3 regions of the Pelosinus sp. IPA-1 genome follow, and region 2 is predicted to be linked to each of the others. Evidence: riboswitches for the same ligand, from Rfam matches in the RefSeq annotation. Region 2 holds a riboswitch; each other region holds the start of a gene.
The links. A riboswitch is a leader RNA that binds a small molecule or an ion and turns the genes downstream of it on or off. The one in region 2 is predicted to bind cyclic di-GMP.

Region 1: linked by a shared signal. The riboswitch ahead of QSJ81_RS22015 (methyl-accepting chemotaxis protein) and the one ahead of QSJ81_RS00665 (response regulator) in region 2 are both predicted to bind cyclic di-GMP.
Region 3: linked by a shared signal. The riboswitch ahead of QSJ81_RS13660 (methyl-accepting chemotaxis protein) and the one ahead of QSJ81_RS00665 (response regulator) in region 2 are both predicted to bind cyclic di-GMP.

Annotation. Positions count from the first base shown of each region.
Region 1 covers NZ_BSVC01000010.1:131,515-138,529, forward strand. Annotated here, with positions in the region: gene QSJ81_RS22005 (hybrid sensor histidine kinase/response regulator) at 1-1,724, opposite strand, end outside; gene QSJ81_RS22010 (GGDEF domain-containing response regulator) at 1,711-2,724, opposite strand; gene QSJ81_RS22015 (methyl-accepting chemotaxis protein) at 2,987-4,693, opposite strand; cyclic di-GMP riboswitch class I at 4,766-4,851, opposite strand; gene QSJ81_RS22020 (YibE/F family protein) at 4,932-6,059, opposite strand; gene QSJ81_RS22025 (cob(I)yrinic acid a,c-diamide adenosyltransferase) at 6,237-6,758, opposite strand.
Region 2 covers NZ_BSVC01000001.1:155,920-162,934, reverse strand. Annotated here, with positions in the region: gene QSJ81_RS00690 (protein-glutamate methylesterase/protein-glutamine glutaminase) at 1-179, opposite strand, end outside; gene QSJ81_RS00685 (CheR family methyltransferase) at 184-1,017, opposite strand; gene QSJ81_RS00680 (methyl-accepting chemotaxis protein) at 1,125-2,852, opposite strand; gene QSJ81_RS00675 (chemotaxis protein CheW) at 2,889-3,383, opposite strand; gene QSJ81_RS00670 (chemotaxis protein CheW) at 3,451-5,484, opposite strand; gene QSJ81_RS00665 (response regulator) at 5,560-5,913, opposite strand; cyclic di-GMP riboswitch class I at 6,059-6,146, opposite strand; gene QSJ81_RS00660 (N-acetylmuramoyl-L-alanine amidase family protein) at 6,357-7,015, shown strand, end outside.
Region 3 covers NZ_BSVC01000005.1:189,175-196,189, forward strand. Annotated here, with positions in the region: gene QSJ81_RS13660 (methyl-accepting chemotaxis protein) at 1-1,480, opposite strand, end outside; cyclic di-GMP riboswitch class I at 1,622-1,707, opposite strand; gene QSJ81_RS13665 (Na+/H+ antiporter NhaC family protein) at 1,878-3,218, shown strand; gene QSJ81_RS13670 (RpiB/LacA/LacB family sugar-phosphate isomerase) at 3,381-4,019, opposite strand; gene QSJ81_RS13675 (gluconate 5-dehydrogenase) at 4,052-4,837, opposite strand; gene QSJ81_RS13680 (helix-turn-helix transcriptional regulator) at 5,005-5,865, shown strand; gene QSJ81_RS13685 (YibE/F family protein) at 6,002-7,015, opposite strand, start outside.

The DNA.
Region 1 (7,015 bases), on a different contig from region 2:
ATTTCCTGCAAATGAGTTTGCGGCAAGGCAAAAAAATGATTCTCTACGCCTACAATTAGTGATGGTATTATGGCTAGTGTTAAAGGTAACAGTAAGCGAAATGTCGTCCCTTGCCCCTTAGTCGTATACACCTCTACCGTACCACCGAATTTTTCAATATTCGATCTTACTACATCAAGTCCAACACCCCGTCCAGAAATATCACTCACCTTAGAAACAGTGGATAATCCTGGTGAAAAAATATAATCAAGCACCTTACTCTCACTCATAAATTTTCCTTGTCCCTGATGAATTAATCCCTGCTTTAAGGCCTGCTGTCTAATCTTCTCTACATTAATACCTGCCCCATCATCTTTAATATCAATAATGACACGCCCACCTTCATGACGAGCTTGTATCTCTAGAGTCGCAGTAGGATCTTTGCCCAATGACTTTCTCAAAGCAGCATCTTCGATGCCGTGATCTAAGGCATTGCGTATTAAATGAGTAAATGGATCAACCAACCCTTCCAAAATTGATTTATCCATTTCTACGTCCTTGCCTTCCATACGCAGAGTTAATTTTTTTCCCAGCTTTTTCGATAATTCCCTTATCAAGCGCGGTATCGGTTGGTATAATATCGATACTGGCTGCATACGTGTACGCATAATTTTTTCTTGCATTTCTGTCGTGGTATGGTCAATTTTTTGCAAGATAGGCCGAATTCCTGGAATACTATCTATCTCTTTTTCTAATGCTCGTAGTAATTGGTTGCGTGCCAAAACCATCTCACTCGCTAAATTAACTAAATTATTAAGTAACGTTACATCTACTTTAATACGCTCCGTATCAAAATCTTGACTGCTTCTTTTTTCTTCCCCCGCATCAAACTCACTTCGCTCCGCTTCTAGAAGATTATATCTGCTAGAACCAATTTTATTTGGGGCTTCTATAACTTGAAAAATCTCATTTTCCTGACTGGAAACATCAAATTCCACGATATCTTCCTGGTTTGCACCAAGGGCCATAACCGCAAGTTCTTTTTCCAATACTGTACTAAATAAAAAGATTGCTTCTTGCTGAGAAGCAGCTCTAGTACCTTCTTGAGCCTGAATAATATAATGGGTTAACATAACACCTATTGATTGGATACTTTTAGTTGTATTCCCGCACAGCCGCTCCGCCTCATTAGGCTCTATGGAATGGATGTCATACTGATATTTATATACTCTATGACCTTTTCTGCTTAAATCTTCTAGCGTCACTTTGACATCATGATAAGGTTTATTTGTCTTGGAGATTGTCTCTTGCATTTCGCTAGTCAAAGAACTCGTCGTACCCCTTACCTTTTCATCCATTCCAAAACTTTCGCTGGAATAGGCTTGTTTTAGTTCTTTTACATAGATAGTAATATCTTGTTGTTCGCTAGTTGTAATATAATCCAACAATACCTTAAGTTCATCATTCGCTGCTAACAATGCATCAATGATAGGTAAAGTAATGCCTATCTCTCTACTGCGCACTTTTCCTAGCAAACTTTCAATGGCATGAGACAATTCAACAATTTTGTGGAAACCAAAAAATCCAGCTGTCCCTTTGATATTATGAGCAGAACGAAAAATGGAGTGAATGATCTGCTCATCCAGTTGCCCCTTCTCAATAGTAAGCAATCCTGACTCTATCTTCTCCACGTGGCTTTTGGCCTCAGCAACAAATTCTTGAATGAGTTTTTCATCCTTTAACACTACATGCACCTCTCCCTACATCAATAGCAACCCATCTGTTTCTACCTTCACGTTTTGCTTGATACAAGGCATCATCTGCTTCTTTTTTTAAAGTCTCATAGGATGAATTGATATCTGGTATTATTGTTGCAATACCCAGGCTTATGGTAACATAAGGGCTGACTTTAGATGCTTTATTGAGTATTGCAAGTGATTCTACAGCAAGTCGAAGTTTTTCCGCTACCTTTTGTCCCCCTGCTGAGTCAGTAGCATGCAGAACTATGGCGAACTCCTCACCGCCATAGCGGGTGATTATATCACTGCTGCGTTTCACATTTTCAGCTAAGATAGCAGCAACTTTTTTCAAACATTCATCTCCCGCAGGATGTCCATAGGTATCATTGTAAAACTTAAAAAAATCCACATCTACCATAATGAAGGTCAACGCTTCTTTTTCCCGTAATGCATGCCACCATTCTCTAGCTAAATAATTCTCCAAACTTCTCCTATTGGGAATTCCTGTAAGTTCATCTTCTAAGGAAAGTTCTTTTAGCTTACCATTTACAACTTGCAGCTCTCGCATTACATTTTCCATCACGCGAGTCGTTTCTTGTAAGGTAGCATTACGTTGTTCTAAATCATGCTGATATGTTAAAATACGCCGGCCAACGGACAGGCGACAACTTAATTCTCTTGGATCAATCGGCTTCGTCACGAAATCATCAGCCCCAGCATCAAAGCCAATTACCACATCTTCGACATCACTTCTCTTGGCAGTTAATATGATAACGTAAGTATGTGCTGTCTTCTCACTCTGTTTTAACCTTCTGCATAATTCAACTCCATCTATCCCTGGCATAACCCAATCGAGGAGCACAATAATTGGTTCATTAATAACCTGAAAAATTTTCCAAGCACTTTCACCATCAGCTGCAAGAACAACCTCGTAACCCCAATGTTGTACCATTTCTGAGAGTATAGTGCGAATACTTTTTTCATCATCAATGATTAATACTTTCATTTGATCTCACCTTATTTCTATTAAAAATTATGTTCAATTGAACTGTTATGAGTTTTAATGATAGAAAATTACTTCCACTTTGACAATCTATCCATTTTTTCTTACTTCGCTACTTTTCATGAAATAACCTTCCCTTTTAGGCATGCATTGCATTGACAGATTCAGGAACCTATGCATCTGTTATACTAATGAGCTTTAAAAGCTAGTCTAGCGCAAACTTAATACTAAAGGCCCTCCTTAACGGAGGGCCTTTAGTATTATTCTATATCCTAAACTTTCTCACAACGCCTTGAAGTTCTTCTGCCATCTTAGCTAATGCCTGACTAGATGCAGCAATCTCTTCCATGGATGCCGATTGCTCCTCAGTAGCTGCAGATACAGTTTGGGTTCTACTGGCCGTATCTTTACTAATTTGGTCAATATCATGCACAGATGCTACGATCTTTTGGCTGCCGGACGCCATTTGTCCAATAGAAGCGGAAGTTTCCTTAATTTGATCTGCCAATTGATCAATAAAAGTAGAAATTTCTTTAAAAGCTTCCCCAGCAGTGTTTACGACTTCAGCTCCCACATTGACTTCGCGACTTCCTTCTTTCATAGCGTCTACAGCCTGCTCTGTATCCATACCAGCCTCTGCAATTAAATTTGCAATTTCCTTTGCTGATTCTTGAGACTGTTCTGCTAACTTTCGTACCTCTTCCGCAACTACAGCAAATCCTCTGCCATGCTCGCCTGCACGGGCAGCCTCAATAGCTGCATTCAAGGCGAGTAGATTGGTTTGTGCCGCAATCCCGGAAATCGTCTCAACAATTTGTCCCATTTCTTTCGATCTTTCTCCTAGTTTTTCAACAACGTTAGCTGATTTGGTCACCGTTTGTTCCACGATATCCATCTGATTCATTGCAGCTTTTACTGCCTTACCACCATCTTGGGCTGCCTTAGAAGTTCTATCGGATACCTCTCTCATTTTCGTTGCATTTAGGGCAACTTGTTCAATACCCGTGGATAACTGTTCCACTACGCTAGTAGTTGTAGTTACTGCACTAGCTTGGGATTCAGCCCCTTGGGCTACTTCACTAATGGTAGCTGCTACCTGATTGGTAGCTTGCGCTGATTGTTCCGCACTTGCTGTCAATTCTTCTGAAGACGCTGCCACCTGTTCAGCTGATTCAATCACCTGACGGACAACTCTTTTTAGATTATCAGCCATCTTATTTAAACCATGGCCTATTTCACCGATTTCATCCTGCTCAGCGATTTTTACGTTTTCTAGACCTAAATTCCCATTTGCGATTTCAGCTAAAAAAGTTCCTACAATTCCTAATCTGCTGACAATCATAGTAGATAGTTTCCATCCCAGTAAAATACTTAGTAAAGCAAAAAATCCTGTTAGTGAGAAAATGACTTTACCTGCAAAACTAGCATGTTCTTCCCCTTCTCGATTGGCTCTATCACTTTTTTCCGCCATATAGTTTGCCAATTCTTGGAGGGTTATATTTACCGCTTCTAGTTTACCTGCTGCCTGCTGGGTAAAATATGTATAGGCTTCTTGCTTTTTCCCTTGTTTTGCTAGATCTATTGCTTTTTGGCGCTCTGTCCGATACTGACCAATTGCTTCTTTTAGTTTAAGAAATTTCTCTTGCTCATATGGAGTTAGTTTTTGACTTTCATAGGCTGTTAAAGTTTTGTCCGTTTCTAACGCTAATGTTTTTATTTCAGTTGTTAACTTATCTTCTGTTCCCTTATCTACATTACCAAAAATAAGTTCCAGAATCATTCCGTGAACTGCCCTAAAATTATGACGAGTCTCATTTAATCTTTTAATAGACAAAAGATTTTCATTGTACATAATTTTCATTTCATTGCTCATAGCATTTGTATAATAATACCCTATCGAACCTACCGTGAGCATAGCCAGTGAAACTACTAAAATAATGGTAAGAATTTTCCCCTTAATTTTAAGTTGCAAAATAATCCTCCTAAAATAAAAAAATTAGCATCAGTTCACTATGTCCTGCTGCTAATTACAATTCCGAATTGAACCGGCAGCTTGGCAGTCATAGAATAGAATCCCTTAGACCCATAGCTTTGCGTCCTTATCTTTTGATAAGTTTGCCCAATATTATATTACCTAAATTTTCTTTATTCTACATTATATTACATATAATGTCAATATAACCAAATTCTTTTTGTACTATAAAAATCTATCATTTTTTGTCGATTCGGTTTAGAAGCAGGGCCGTAATGGCAGCTGTTAGTGGAATGGAGCAGATCAATCCAATGCTCCCTGTCAGAGCCCTCGTTATTTCTGTAGCAACAATATTTAAATTCATAACTCGTACTAAGGACACATTCTCTTGGGATGTAATCAGAAAAATCAAAGGTAAGGAACTCCCCGTATAAGCTAAAATTAAGGTATTTGCCATAGTTCCCATAACATCTCGTCCAACGTTTATACCAGATTTAAATATTTCTATAAAGCCATAATGAGGACAAGACTTTTTAATTTCAAATTGGGTAGAGGCAATCGATATCGTTACATCCATCACAGCACCTAGGGATCCTAAAATAATTCCTGCAAATAGAACTTCTTGAAAGTTCATAAAGGATAATGTAGTGACTTTGAGCATCATAGCTTCTTCACTATCTAAACCTGTTAAATGCATCATTGAAATCGAAATTGCTGCTAAAATCCCTGCAATAACAACACCGCTTACAGTACCAATGATTGCCCCCCAGGTCTTTGCATTCCAACCACTAATTGTAATCTGCGTTACGGTAGCAATCACTGCACAAACAAGCATGGTAGCTAAAATAAAGTTCCAATGATAACTCAAAATAAGGGGAATCATACCCTTAAGAATCAAAATTACAGAAAAACAAATAACAAACAAGGTCTTAACACCAATCTTTTTCCCTAACAACAATAATGATAAAATAAAGACACCGACTAATATATACATAGGGAAAAGGCGATTATAATCCGCAACATGGTATTGTTTTACACTTTGTGTCTCGTTTACAGCCAAAATAATTTTATCACCAGGACTAGGGTTTATGTCAAACAATGGCTGGTTGGTAGTATAATTGATACTCTGCACCTCTTTACCAGCTTCTGGCCCTGTTGTAAGTTGAATCGTTATTAAGTTTTTCCCACTAACCCCCATATTCTTATTAGACGGTATTTCAAGGGGTTGTACCGACAATACTACACCATTTATATAATCAATCGGTTGGGGATTGTTAGCTGCCGCAAAGGCGGGCGCTACATCCAAACGTAAGAAAACAATAACATTCATTAAAATATAGAGTAAAAAAATTCGTTGTAGTTTCATGATAAAACTCCTTGCTATAAAAAAATAAAATGTGCTGGACCTATCTGTACAGATAAATAAAACTTGATTTATAAGTTATTGTACTTCCAAATCTCGTAAATAAAGCATAGCTTGCCCCGAAAGACAAATTATGCCATTTTGTGAGGCTACAGTCTATTGTACTCCATAAAATCCTAGTTATGAATTAACCAATTCTTGCTGTTCTTCCAAAAAGCGGGCAAAGGTGTATAATACATCAGACAAGCGATTTACATATTTCATTAAAGATGAACTTACTGGTTCTATCTCTTCTAGTGACGTCATAAGCCTTTCAGCACGTCGGCAAACAGTACGGGCTACATGTAGAATCCCAGAAGCCTGGCTGCTGCCTGGCACTATAAATTTAGGAGCAGGATTCATAAGCTTGACGTATTCATCAATCCAAGTTTCAAAACGCAGAATTTCAGCCTCGCCGATTTTGGAAGGGTACATTTCCCCTTTAGGATCCGCTAGCTCAGCGGCGACGGCAAAAAGCTCTAACTGCACAATATGGATTTTTTCTACGATAGCTGAATTGATAATAAAATGCTTCCCAAAGCCTAATAATGAATTCAACTCGTCAATGGTTCCGTAACTATCTACGCGTATGCTATTCTTCCGCACGCGACTACCATCTAGCAGACTAGTCATTCCCTTATCACCTGTACGTGTATAAATCATATGTAAGCCTCCTATCTTTTTCTCATTACACCTATTGTTCTGTTTCTTAAACATTTCGACTTCTAGCTACATATTCCTGCAGATAGAGAAAGACTAAGATGTAAGTGGAGTGAAAAACGCCACCTACATCTTAGTCTTTGAATGTTATTGATTATAAGAAAAGACTTGGCTTGTGCCAAGTCCTCGAACGCAGGCAGAAGCCTTAGTCGTTCTTACTTGGAATCAAGAAAGTGTTATACTTTCTGATTCCGTAAAAA
Region 2 (7,015 bases):
TCAAGAGTCATAACATCAGGCTCAAATTCCAAAATTTTATCCCTTGCTATATAAGGGTCGGATGCGGTTGCTACAACTTCAATTAAAGGATCTTGCGATATTTGGCGTGCTAACGTTTCGCGAAAGACGATAGAATCATCTACCACTAAAACTCGAATCTTACGTTTGTTATTATTCATATTTTTAACCCTTTCTATAAACGGCGGGCGCTATAAACTGATATTTACTTTCATAACGATTAATCGATTCAGAATGTCCAATAAGCAAATAACCCCCCGGTTCCATATGCTCATAAAATCGATTGATCAAATCTTTTTTTGTTTTTTCATCAAAATATATCATTACATTGCGACATAGGATAAGATGAAACTTTTTTTTAAAAGGAAAGACTTCATTCATAAGATTAAATCGCCGAAATATGACCTCACGTCGAATTGTCTCTCTTAAAATGCTAGATTCTTCACTAAGTTTTTGAAAGTATGTCGCTCGCCATTTGTCTGGCAGCATTTCTAGTTGCTGCGTAGGATAAATGGCTTTCTGCGCTTTTTCCAAGACAGATGTAGAAATATCCGTTGCCAGTATCTTAGTATCCCATAGGTATTTTTCAGGTCCAAAATAGGAGTCAATCATCATTGCCAAGGTATATGGCTCTTCTCCTGTGGAGCAGCCAGCACTCCATACCCGTAGATCTTTGTTTTTCTTCTCAGCCTCGGCAAAATACGGTAAAACCACTTTCTTGAGTAGTTCAAAATGCTGGGGCTCACGTAAAAAGTAGGTATGGTTGGTCGTTAGTTTATTTACCAAAGTCACTCCAGCCTTACCTATAAGATCATTTTTCACATAGGAAAAATACTCTGAGAAGCTAGTAAAGCCGCTTTGTACTATATAATTATTTAGACGACCATACACCAAAGTCCTTTTTTGCGATAAGTTGATTCCATAGTTCTGTTTTATAAAATGAACAAGCTCGCTAAATTCCCTTTCTGTTATGTCCTTTATAGTTCTCCCACCCTTCAAATGGATAAAAAGATCCTACAAATCTTAATGTCACTTGCTAAAATACTACTAAGACTTGTAGGAATCCTTATCACTAAGAACTATTCTTATTTTATCATCGAGTCCTACTAGTACTTACCAAACTCTTTATCATCAAGATCAATTTTCCCTGTGGACGCCAATGCCACTTCGTATTTATCCTCTCGTCTTTCCTGTCTATATTTTTTTTGCTCCATCATGTTTTCAATTGCTCGTAAAACTTCTGGACTGACTCCTGCTGAATCCCTAAAACCTTGAGTCGCTTGTTGTTTTAGTTTAAATTTAGATACATTATCTCTCATGACCTCGGCTTGGCTAGATAATTCCTCACTGGCAGATGCACTTTCCTCCGCTGTCGCTGAGTTCGTTTGGACCACTTGAGACACCTGATTGATAGCTTGATTGATCTGGGAAATTGCAGAAGCTTGTTCATTTGAGGCAGCTGCAATGTTACCGACAAGTTCAGCTGCCTTTGCAACACCACCTACAATGCCGTTTAAAGCTTCTGCTGTATCGTTGGCGATTTTTGTTCCAATGTCCACCTTTTTGATTGACCCTTCAATCATGGCTGTTGTTTCCTTCGCCGCATTAGCACTTCTCGCAGCTAAATTTCTGACTTCTTCCGCTACCACAGCAAATCCTTTACCATGCTGTCCTGCTCTAGCCGCTTCTACGGCTGCATTTAGAGCCAATATATTTGTTTGGAAGGCAATTTCATCGATAACCTTAATAATTTTTGATATATTAGTCGATGATTCATTAATTTCAGACATCGCCTTTATCATTTCCTGCATTTGTGTATTACCTTCAATGGCCTGCTCTTTAGAAGATATAGTCAATTCATTGGCTTGATTTGCATTTACCGCATTTTGTTTAGTCTGCACAGCTACTTGTGTCATAGAAGCAGTTATTTCTTCAATAGAACTAGCTTGCTCTGTAGAGCCCTGGGACAGAACTTCTCCAGATGAAGCAATTTGCTGAGCACCAGCAGCTACTTGCTCTGCGGCTTCATTGATACTACTCATCGCTCGATTTATATTTTCCGCCATCAAATTAAAGGCTTGGGCTAGTTGGCCAATTTCATCACTTGTTCGAACATTTACTGCAACGTTCAAATCGCCACCTGCAATCTTGCCAGCAACATCAACAATCTCTTTAACTGGTTGAGAAATGATTCTAGCAATATAAATACCAAGGGCAATCGCTATAACGACACTAAAGGCAACAAGAATTATCATAAAGAGCATAGCCCTATTTGCATCTGCTTTATTGGCTGCTGCCTTTTGTTTTGCTAACTCTATTTTCATGTCACTTAACTTATTGAGGGTATCTTCCATCGTCTCTGCGATTCGAACACCCTCAGTTTGTATTAATTGATTTACTTGCGCTACTTGTCCCGCCTGAAGCATGGGAAATAGGTTTTTAGAATAGGAATCATATTGAGCAATCGTATCGTCGAGGGTCTTATGCAATTTACGTCCTTCATCGCTCACTAACGTTTTACCAATATCATTACTTCCCGATTTCATTTTACTGATGGATTCATTAAAACTTTTCATTTTTTGATTTTGGGTATTTACATCCTTTGTCAAAAGGATATCTCTAAAACTTACGCGCCCCTTTTGATAGGCTTCACTAATATCACCCATCTGTCCCATAGGCACCGTATATTTTTCATACAAATCCGCATCCGCTTGGGACAAACTAGAAAGATTAAATACACCTACCGCTCCTACCATCCCTGCAATTACAGCTACACAAAGAAACGCAACAGTAAGTTTGTTAGCAATTTTAAGATTCTGAAACCATTTCATCATTTTTTTCGCCTTCCTTTACTATTTGTTAAATACTTCCTAACAAATTTTCTCTAAGCTGCTAACTTCATTATCATTTAATAATCGATCACTATCGAGGATTAGCTTTACATCTTTACCTACTTTACCTATCCCTTTAATAAATCGTTGATGATAGCTGCCATTATCAAATTGAGGCGGCAAAACAATTTCTTGAGCTGCAATGATGAGCACTTCCTCTACCGCATCAACGATGAGCCCTAAGGTTACATTTTTTATATCAACTACTACAATACAAGTGCGATCATTGTACTCTCGATATACTTTTTTAAACCGTAACCTAACATCAATAACAGGAATTATTTTCCCTCTGAGGTTAATTATGCCCTGCACATATTCTGGGAGGTCAGGTATTTCTGTCACAGACTGCATACCGATTATCTCAGTGACAAATTTTATTTCAATACCATAAACTTCAGTCCCTAAGGAAAATGTCAGAAATTTGTCCTTCTGCGTGTCTTCTTCATCTAGCACATTTTCAGCAATCTCAGACATGATATGTCTCCTTTGTTTAATCTATTCTCCGTTACTTGCTAGCCTATAGATTCTAGGATAAAATCTACTAAGAATTCAGGGCGGCAACATCGAGTATCAGGCTGACACCACCATCTCCGAGCAAGGTACAACCCGCAATTCCCTTCGTCTTTTTGATATAGGAAGGCAAAGCCTTGACCACTACCTGCTGCTGTCCTATTAAGGAGTCAGCAAATAAGCAAATACCTTTCCCATCAGCTTCAACCATTACCATGATTCCTTCCCTTAGATCTTTGACCTCTGTTTTTACCTGAAATCTTTCATAAAGACGCAAAACAGGGTGGCACTCCCCCCGAATCATGATCATTTCATTATTATTTGTATCTTTTATCAGATTCTGCTCTTTCAGCCGAAAGGACTCTTTTATCGCAATAATCGGTATCGTATAGATGGAATTTCCGACCTTTATATTCATCCCATCAATGATTGCAAGAGTAAGAGGAATTCTTATCGACATTGTTGTACCTTCTCCCACTATGCTATCAACACTAATCGTACCACCTATTTTTTCAATATTCTTGGCTACGACGTCCATGCCAACACCACGACCAGAGAATTCTGTCACAGTGTCATTGGTAGAAAAGCCAGGCTGTAAAATAAAAGAATAGATCTGGTTATCGCTTAAAGAAGTCTCTTCCTTTTCAATTAAACCGCGTTCCCAAGCTTTTTTAAGAATCTTTTCTTTGTTTAACCCTCCACCATCATCTTGTATCGTAATCAAAACATCACCACCGGCACTTTTTGCCTCTAGACGAATCTTGCCCACTTTCGGTTTCCCTTGGGTTATTCTTTCTTGAGCAGGTTCAATGCCATGGTCCACAGCATTACGAATTAGGTGCATTAAGGGATCTGATATACTTTCTATGATATTTTTATCTACTTCTGTCTGCTCTCCGATAATCTCTAACTGCGCTTCTTTATCAAGCTTTCGCACCATATCTCTGACAATGCGATTCATCTTATGAAAAGTTGCTGATAATGGCACCATACGTATGGACATGACCGTATCTTGAAGTTCGCTAGTAATTTTTCTTAATTGGCGAGCCGACTTATAGAACTTATCGAGCCTCAGTCCTTGCAGTTCAGGATTTTGAGTTACCATTGCCTCAGCAATAACAAGCTCTCCCACTAAATCCATAAGGATATCCATCTTTGACACATTTACACTAATAAAACTTTGTGCCCCTTCCGTTTGCTGCTCCATTTCCTTGCCAGCAGCATTCACGGGCTCATCTGGAATTGGGTCATCTAAGACTATTACTTTTTTCTGCTGTGCTTTTTTGACACTGTCATCCGCCACTACATTTAAGTTGAACTCTTTTAGAAACATTGTGTTGCAGAAAAATTCTTGCACTATTTCCAAAGATTTTTGTGTCGAAAATGTTATCTGGAATCCTTCATTTTTGATAACTTCCGATGTAGCATCGTTTTCTAAAATATCCATTGGTGAATGTACAATGTTCTCGGCAAGTTCACTAAGCTCATGAATTAGGGTAAAGGCTCTTATATTTTCCATGCCGCAATCTTCGTCAAAAAAGATCCTGGCTTCATATCTGATTTCCCCCTCACCCTTTGATGTATCAGATACATCCGTTAAAGAATGGATAGTTGAATCATCAATATCAAAATTCGTAGTATCAGTCAGTTTGGGATGACCTTCCTTTAAACTGGACAAAAACTCCCTGCTTTTCTCGCAGACAACATAGGAATCACCTGTTGCATCTGCCCCGTTTTCCACCTTAGCTACTTCACCCTTAATGAAATCTACGGCATTTAAAACTAGATCTGTCAGTTCCGAATAATCTACACTTTGAGGCTTTGTCTCGCGAATATAAAAGAAAACATCCTCTAAAGAGTGGGCTACGGAAGAAATATCATTGAACATCATCATAGCAGCCGAACCCTTTAGGGTATGCATAATTCTAAATACTTCATTGATGACGACTTCTAAGCCCCCGGACTTTTCACTATCTAAAATAAGGCGTTCAAGCTGTTCTAACAGCTGGTTTGTTTCAAATACAAAGAGGTCAAGCATTGGGGCTTTGCTATCATTATTGGCCAATTTCAATCACCCTCACAAATTACTGCAGATACTGGAAGTACGGTACTACATAGCTTTTTTCAAAATCTAGTCTTTTTATTTAAACTTGCTTAGCCCTCGAATGACCTGTTCTTCAACAAACGGTTTTACGATAAATCCATTAGCACCAGACACGATGGCATCTTTTACAGTCGCTTCTTGCCCCATAGCCGATATCATAACGACTTTCGCACTAGAATCCATCTTTTTTATCGCCTTCAAAGCCGTTATACCATCCATTTGGGGCATTGTTATATCCATTGTAACCAGATCAGGTTTAAGTTCATTGTATTTTAGGATTGCTTCTGCACCATTTGCAGCTTCGCCCACAACTTGGTAACCGTTTTTTTCCAACATCATTTTTAGTGTTAACCTAATAAAGACGGCATCATCGACAATAAGTACTTTCATATTTTCATCCTTTCATCGGCAAGTAATATCAACTTGCAATCATGTATCGTTACCTGGTTATTACAGCTATCCTTTGCCTCACCCTAAAAAAAACGCAAAAAAAGATCAGGGGTAGCCTGACCTAATACATGGTAGTGTAAGCTAACATGGCGGCCTGGCAGTCTTGGTCGCCCAGCGACTGTAGACCCATAGCTTTGCGTCCCTATCTTTCGATAGGTTTGCCAATATTGTTAATTTTTGTCTATCTATGTAGTATTTTCTTATATTATATTATTATTCCATATATTCGTCAACGTATTTCAGGACTTTGGTGCAATTTTCTGGGACTTAAGCCTCATTATAATATAATAGAGAATGGCAAATATTACGTTTGCTGTGAAGAATGTAATTACAGTATAATTTGAATGCCACATAAAACTATAAAATTAGCAAGGAAACATTACATGAAAAAACAAACGCCTCTTTTACTAATCTTATTAATGTTACTAACTAGCTTACCGGCAGCTACGGCGAGTGCCGCTTCCTTTGATACACTGAGTCAAAATATCATCAACTTTATAGGTCTTCAAAGTAACCAAACGAAAAATTCTACACTGAAAGGCAAAGTAATCGTTGTTGATCCTGGTCATGGTGGCAGTGATACTGGCGCTATAGGCCCTAATCATGTTGCCGAAAAAAATGTTACATTGGCCATTGCTCGTGATCTAGGTAAGTTACTATCGGATGGAGGAGCGAAGGTCATCTTGACCCGTACCTCTGACAAGGATGTTGCCAATGAAGGAACATCAGATATTGACGAACTACAGGCTCGCGTTGCAATTGCAAACCAGGCTAGTGCAGACTTGTTTGTTAGCATTCATGCTGACGCTTCTGACGAACCTGTCAGTGGTACAGCAACTTATTTTTACGGCAATAGCGATACTTTTGCCAGTTTAGTACAAGATAGTATGGTTAGCCAACTAAAATTATCTGATAGAGGCTATCAACCTAATGATTTTTATGTTCTCAAAAACACAACGATGCCAGCCATATTAACAGAAGTCGCTTTTATCTCCAATCCGCAAGAAGAAAAACTACTCTCTAATCCTACTTTTGACAAAAA
Region 3 (7,015 bases), on a different contig from region 2:
CAACAATTTGACCGATCTCTTTGGAACGATCGCCAAGTTTTTCAACAACCTGGGCTGAATTTGTTACTGTTTTTTCGATATTTTCCATCTGTTTTGTAGTATCTTCGATTGCCTTACCACCATTTCGGGCAGCAAGTGCAGTCTTCTCGGCAGTGGCTGCTACATTTTCAGAATGAGCAGCTACCTGCTGTATACTAGCAGACATTTTTTCAACAACATCCGTAGCAGCATCGACTGCTTGCATTTGGGAAGCACTGCCTGAAGCCACTTCCGTTATCGTTTCAGCTACTTGATTGGCAGCTATAGAAGATTGTTCTGCACTTGCCGTAAGTTCCTCAGAAGATGCTGCAACCTGTTCTGCTGAGGTAGCAATTTGTTGAACCAAACCGCGTATTTTTTTCACCATAGTATCAAAATAAATTCCCATTGCATCTAACTCGTCTTTACCCGCGACACTCTGTGTTGTCGCCCCACCAATAACAGCCACTTGTGAAGTTAAGTCACCTTCCGCCATTTTTTCGATCGCTTGATTCAAGCGTATAATGGGTTTCGTTAAACGCCTTGAAATTAGAATACCAAAACCACAAGCAGCAATAAGAATCAAACCGATTGTAATAAGGGAGGACCTTAAAAATGGAGTTAACTTTACAAAAATCTCTTTCTCTGGAGCATTAATCCCTAAACTCCATTGAGTCCCAGGAACAGGAGCGTAAGCTACATACTTTGAAATGCCCCCGTCTACGTAATTACCAGTTCCAGTTTCACCGTTTACCATTTTATTTATTACAGCTTTAAGTTGATTATTTCCATTAGGATCCTTTAATATATTGGTCTTCATGACTTGTTCTTTATCAGGATGAATAATGATGAGTCCGTCACCTTGAATAACATAAGCATAACCACTTTGTGCAACCTTAATTTCATTAACACGCGAAATGAGAGCATCAATAGGGACTGTACCGCCTAGAGCACCTATAATCTGGTTATTCTTTTTGATCGGAGCAACAACAGATACTACCATTTTGCCATCCGCCTTAGAAATAATAGGATCGGTAGTTACCACTTTGCCAGTTGACATGACCTGTTTAAAATAGTCACGATCAGCGATATTCGTTCGATCACCCGATGTATGAATGGATTGCCCCTTTGCATCTACAAGCCAAAACCGTGAATAAATCGGATTACGCTTGATCTCTTCTTTTAAATAAGTAAGTGCACCTTGCGTATCTCCGTTCACAACACTTTGATTCGTTGCTAATATGGAAACCTCGATTTCACGAGTGCTTTTCCACGTTCCAATATCTTCAGCATAAGCACTTGCTCGGTGGATAAGATCCTCCTCAACATCGGAAACTAATATGCTTTTTGCATTGTAAAAATTACATACTCCTAGAATACTCAATGTAAGTAATAAGCCAATCACTAAAACAGCAGTAACCTTTACCTGAATACTTTTTCCCATCCATTTAAGCAAATTCATAAAAAAATTCTCCTCCGCCTCATTTTTCACTTCTTGCCCAAATTGCTAGCTACCTACCTTGAAACTCTACCTCTCTCCCAAATAAAAATAGCACCTGCCCAAAGCAAGTGCTAATTAACTCATCATAATTAATTATGATTCACTAGCAACCTGGCAATCATAGACAACTCGTCTTTAGACCCATAGCTTTGCGTCCCAATTTTTCAATTGGTTTGCCAATATTTCCTTTTTAATATTGTTCATTGTACACCCAATAGCCAAATTCGTCAAATAATGCCAAAATACAACGTTAAGAGTCATTTTTCAGCCTTGACTTGGGGGGCACATACACTATAAGATTTGAGATGTCTTAGTATCTTATCAATCTTATTAAATACTCATGGAAGAAGTGATGACTTTGGACACTATAATCGTCTTTATTCTTTTTTTTAGTTCTCTGCTTTTCAGCATTTATCATGATATTTCTATTATTTATTCTTTGCTTTTGGGGCTTCTAGGTTTTTCCTTACTTTCGTTACGTCGAGGTTATACCCTAACAAATTTATTTAACATGATGATGATTGGTTCAAAAAAGTCCCTTATCGTAATCAAAATTTTTGTACTGATCGGCGCAATAACAGCTGTTTGGCGAGCCAGTGGCACGATCTCCTTTATCGTGTATTATGCAATTGCCTTTGTCAGTGCAAAATACTTCATACTATCCGCCTTCTTACTCTGCTGTCTAGTATCCTTTCTACTTGGAACCTCATTTGGCACGGTTGGAACCATCGGTGTAGTGCTCATGGTATTAGCTAAAGGGGGTAATGTTGATATCAACATGACGGCAGGTGCCATTATCGCAGGAGCCTATTTTGGTGATCGCTGCTCTCCTATGTCTTCGAGCGCTAATCTTATAGCATCTTTAACAGATACTAAGCTGTATATAAATATAAACAATATGATGAAAACTTCGATTTTACCATTTATCCTTTCAATTATAGGTTATACCTACTTATCAAATGCGAATCCTCTGTCCTTCTATGACACGCAAATGACAGACGAGATATTGAAATCTTTTGATATAAGCATAATTACCTTATTTCCCGCTGCCATTATACTCCTTTTAGCCGCCTTTCGCATTGATGTAAAATTATCAATGGGCATCAGCATACTTTCTGGTATCTTGATTGGCCTTTTTGTTCAACATCTATCCTTTTCACAAATGGCAACTTACATTATGACAGGCTACACGATGGAACATGGCGGCTTCTTTGCCAATATCATTCAGGGTGGCGGCCTATATTCTATGCTGAAAGTTGCTCTTATTGTTTTAATTTCCTCTTCCTACTCCGGCATTTTTGAGGGAACTGGTTTATTACAGCCAATTGAACAATTTTTCGAAAGACTTAGCGAAAAAATCAGTGTCTACCCTACTACGATACTATCCAGCATCGCTACCGCTGCTTTTAGCTGCAATCAAACCTTGGCAGTCATGCTCACCCATCAATTTGCCTATAAGATCTATGAGAAAAAACAACGTAACAAGTACCAATTGGCCCTCGACATGGAAAACACGGTCATCCTGCTCTCCGCTGTCATCCCCTGGAATATTGCAGGGGCTGTTCCTGCTGCGGCACTCGCAACAGATTCAGCCTTCATCCCTTATGCTTTCTATCTTTTCCTTGTTCCCCTAGTTAATTTATCTTTTTCATACAAGGTGAATACTTCAACTACCAATTCCAATACTACTAGCAAATAAAGGCACCCCCATACTCTACGACCCGCCCTCCTCCTATTAATCAAATTAAAAGGATGTTCAAATCTTACATACAATCCCTAGTTCAAATTACACTTCGAGTGCTTCCAAACGAAAAATGCCCTAAAGTTCATTCGATCTGAACTTTAGGGCATTTTTGTGCAGTTAAGCTAATACACGTTTGATATAAGCGGCAATTTCGTCATTTTTGCAATTTGCGAAGAAATACTCTTGGAATTTCTCTCCACTTACTGCACCTTTTAATAACTCTTGATCAATATTTTTTAATATTGTCAGCATATCTTGATGAGTTACTTTTTTAACTTCATCTAAGATTTTCTTGTTGCGTTGTTCTGGGATTACTCTATCTTTTGGATATCCTTGTCCGCTTTCGCCTAGAAACAATTTTTCAAAAATATATTCAAGGTTTAATTCAGCACCCCAGCCAAATCCTTTGGCAAAGGGTAACGCAATTGCATTTCCATCATTGATTTGAGCAAACATATAGGCATCGGATGGATCGACCACATGTCCACATAACACTCCTGGAAAGGAATTGCAGGATAACATAGCACCTTCTCCTGTGCCACATCCTGTTATAACATAATCTACTGCCTTTGAGTTTAACAAGATCGCTGCCAGAATGCCATTCTGTACATAGGTCAATTGCGCTTTATCTTCTGCACCATACATTCCGTAGTTGAATACTTCATGTCCCATAGGTTCTACCACTTTTTTCAAAGCGGAACAAATCATTTCATTTTTAGCCGCTTGGCTATTTTCATTGATTAATGCAATTTTCATGTTTTTACGCCTCCTATAATCCAATTCTAATCTTATGGTTGTTTCCCAATATAAGCTAAGATACCGCCATCTACATAAAGGATATGTCCGTTAACGAAATCAGAAGCATCAGATGCTAAGAATACGGCAGGGCTCTGTAAATCTTCAGGTGTTCCCCAGCGAGCAGCCGGTGTTTTTGCAATAATAAAGCTATTGAATGGATGTCCCTCTTCTCTTAGAGGTGCTGTTTGTGGGGTTGCAATATAACCAGGTCCAAGGCCATTACATTGGATATTATACTGTCCATATTCTGATGCAATATTTCTTGTCAACATCTTCAATCCGCCTTTAGCAGCTGCATACGCAGATACTGTTTCACGTCCAAGTTCACTCATCATCGAACAGATGTTGATAATTTTCCCATGACCTTTTTTAATCATGGATGGTATTACTGCTTTTGCTACGATAAAGGGTCCATTTAAATCGATATCGATTACCTGACGAAATTCTGCTGCTGACATTTCATGCATCGGAATGCGTTTAATAATACCAGCGTTGTTTACAAGAATATCAATGATACCAACCTCTTGTTCCACTTTGGCTACCATGGCTTGTACTTCTTCTTCCTTCGTCACGTCAGATACATAGCCAAAAGCATTGATTCCAGCTTCTTTATAAGCTTTGATTCCTTTATCCACCAAATCTTGATTTATATCATTAAAAACAATCTTTGCACCTGCCTCAGCATAAGCACTCCCAATTGCAAAACCTATCCCATACGATCCGCCAGTTACTAATGCAACCTTTCCCTCTAGGGAAAACTTTTTCAAAATATCCATTCTATTTTACCTCCTTTTTATTTAAAACCCCTATTGCTAGATTCTTGCTTTTCTTACCTATGAAAGCAGTATATCATACTAATATTTCATAATCTTGTCATTCTTTCTTATAAATATTGCATATCTTGAACAAGCCCATTATAATTAGCATAGAAAGGATGTGTACTATGGAGAAATTCACATCTTGCAAGTTAGCAATCTTGGAATGCCTGAAAAACAAATATTATGCAATCGCCCATTTGCATAAAGAAGAGAAAATCATGGATATGCATATCCATGATTGTTACGAAATCTATTATTCCATTTCTGGTGGAAAACAGTTTCTGATCGATAATCGGTTTTATGATATTAATCCAGGAGATTTATTTATTATCAATCAATTTGAGAGCCATTATCTAACCCAAATCAATAACATGGTTCATGAGCGTATTATTATCTCGATTCACCCTGATTTTTTAAAGGAAATTTCGACGACAAAAACAGACCTTAACCATTGTTTTACCGAGCGTAATCAGCTATTCAACCATCGCATTTCATTAAACAAAGAGCAGCAGCATCGCTTTCTTTATTATATTGGCAAAATAACTACCTTAAATGAATTCGGCAGTGATATACTCGAACGAGTAGCTTTTATGGAAATGATGGTTATGATCAATAGTTTATTTATCAATAACCATAGCTCAGAAATAGCAGATTCCAACTTTCAGTACAATCAACAGGTGCAAGAAATCCTGACCTACATCAATCAACATATTACCGAGGCTATTACGGTAGAACAGCTGGCAGAGCAGTTCTACATCAGTACCTCTTATATCTGCAGGATTTTCAAGGCAACTACAGGCACCACGATTAATAAGTACATTAATGCCCGCCGTATTACCATCGCAAAATCTTTATTAACGATGGGCCACGGAGTCGGTGAAGTATGTGAGAAGTGTGGCTTTAATGATTACAGCAACTTCTTAAAAGCGTTTACAAAAGCAGTTGGCATATCTCCAAAAAAATATGGTCAATATAGTGCAAGTTAACGACAGGCTATAGACTCTATATGCCTCAAAAGATAATTCTAAAACCTTATAAAACAAAAAATCCTCGACAACACTACATGAGTAGTATGCCGAGGATTTTTTATGTAGAGACAAGCCATATCATCGTTCGCGAGATTTACTGTGGTTTCTTGCAACACAAAAGGATAGCCGAAATGATTGCCGTGAGAGGTATTGCATAAATCAAACCAATACTGCCTATTATCGCCCTAATTAATTCGGTCATAATACCTTGTGTATTGATTATATGGGTAAAAGACACACCATTATAGCTAGCTAGCAATAGTAATGATGGCATAAAACCACCTACATATGCCAAAATCAAAGTATTAACCATAGCCCCCATCATGTCACTGCCAACATTCATACCGCGTTTATACAGATCTCTCCATCCAATTTTCGGATTTGCAGCCCATATTTCAGATTGAGCTGAAGCTATGGAAATTGTTACATCTATAATAGCCCCTAACGCACCAATGATTATACTCGCAAACAATATGCCTTGAAAATCGATTGAAGGCATACCCATTTTTAGAGTAACAGCCTCTTCTGTATCAATACCCGTCAAATGCATGAGTTGTATTGTCATATAGGATAATAAACCTGCAATAAAAACACCACCCCAAGTACCAAGCAAAGCTGCCCATGTTTTTTTTGTAAAACCACCAACTAACATAAGTACAAGTAGGCTTATAAATCCACAATACAATAGAGTCAGCAAATAGATATTTAACTGTGAATGCATAGTATGCGCTAAAAAACCATGCCAAAGCAAAAACAAAACAAGTCCAATGCCTATTAATGACTTAACACCTGTAATTCGTCCAAAAATAAATAATCCTAATAATAATATACCTAATAATAATATGAAATATGGAATTCGATAAAAATCACCTATATAATAGCCTTCTATTCCATTTTCATTGAGAATTTCGATAACCAAACGATCTCCGGGGTTTACAACTAAATCAAAAATCTGTTGCTTCGCAGCAATAGAATGTCTAATTTCTACGATTTGACCTTTATTTGCCCCAGTTTCTAACCGTACTTTAACCAATTCCTCTTGATAATAATCTGGGTGTTCATCAATAAGCATACTCTTTGATAATACGATTGCATTTTCATAATGAGA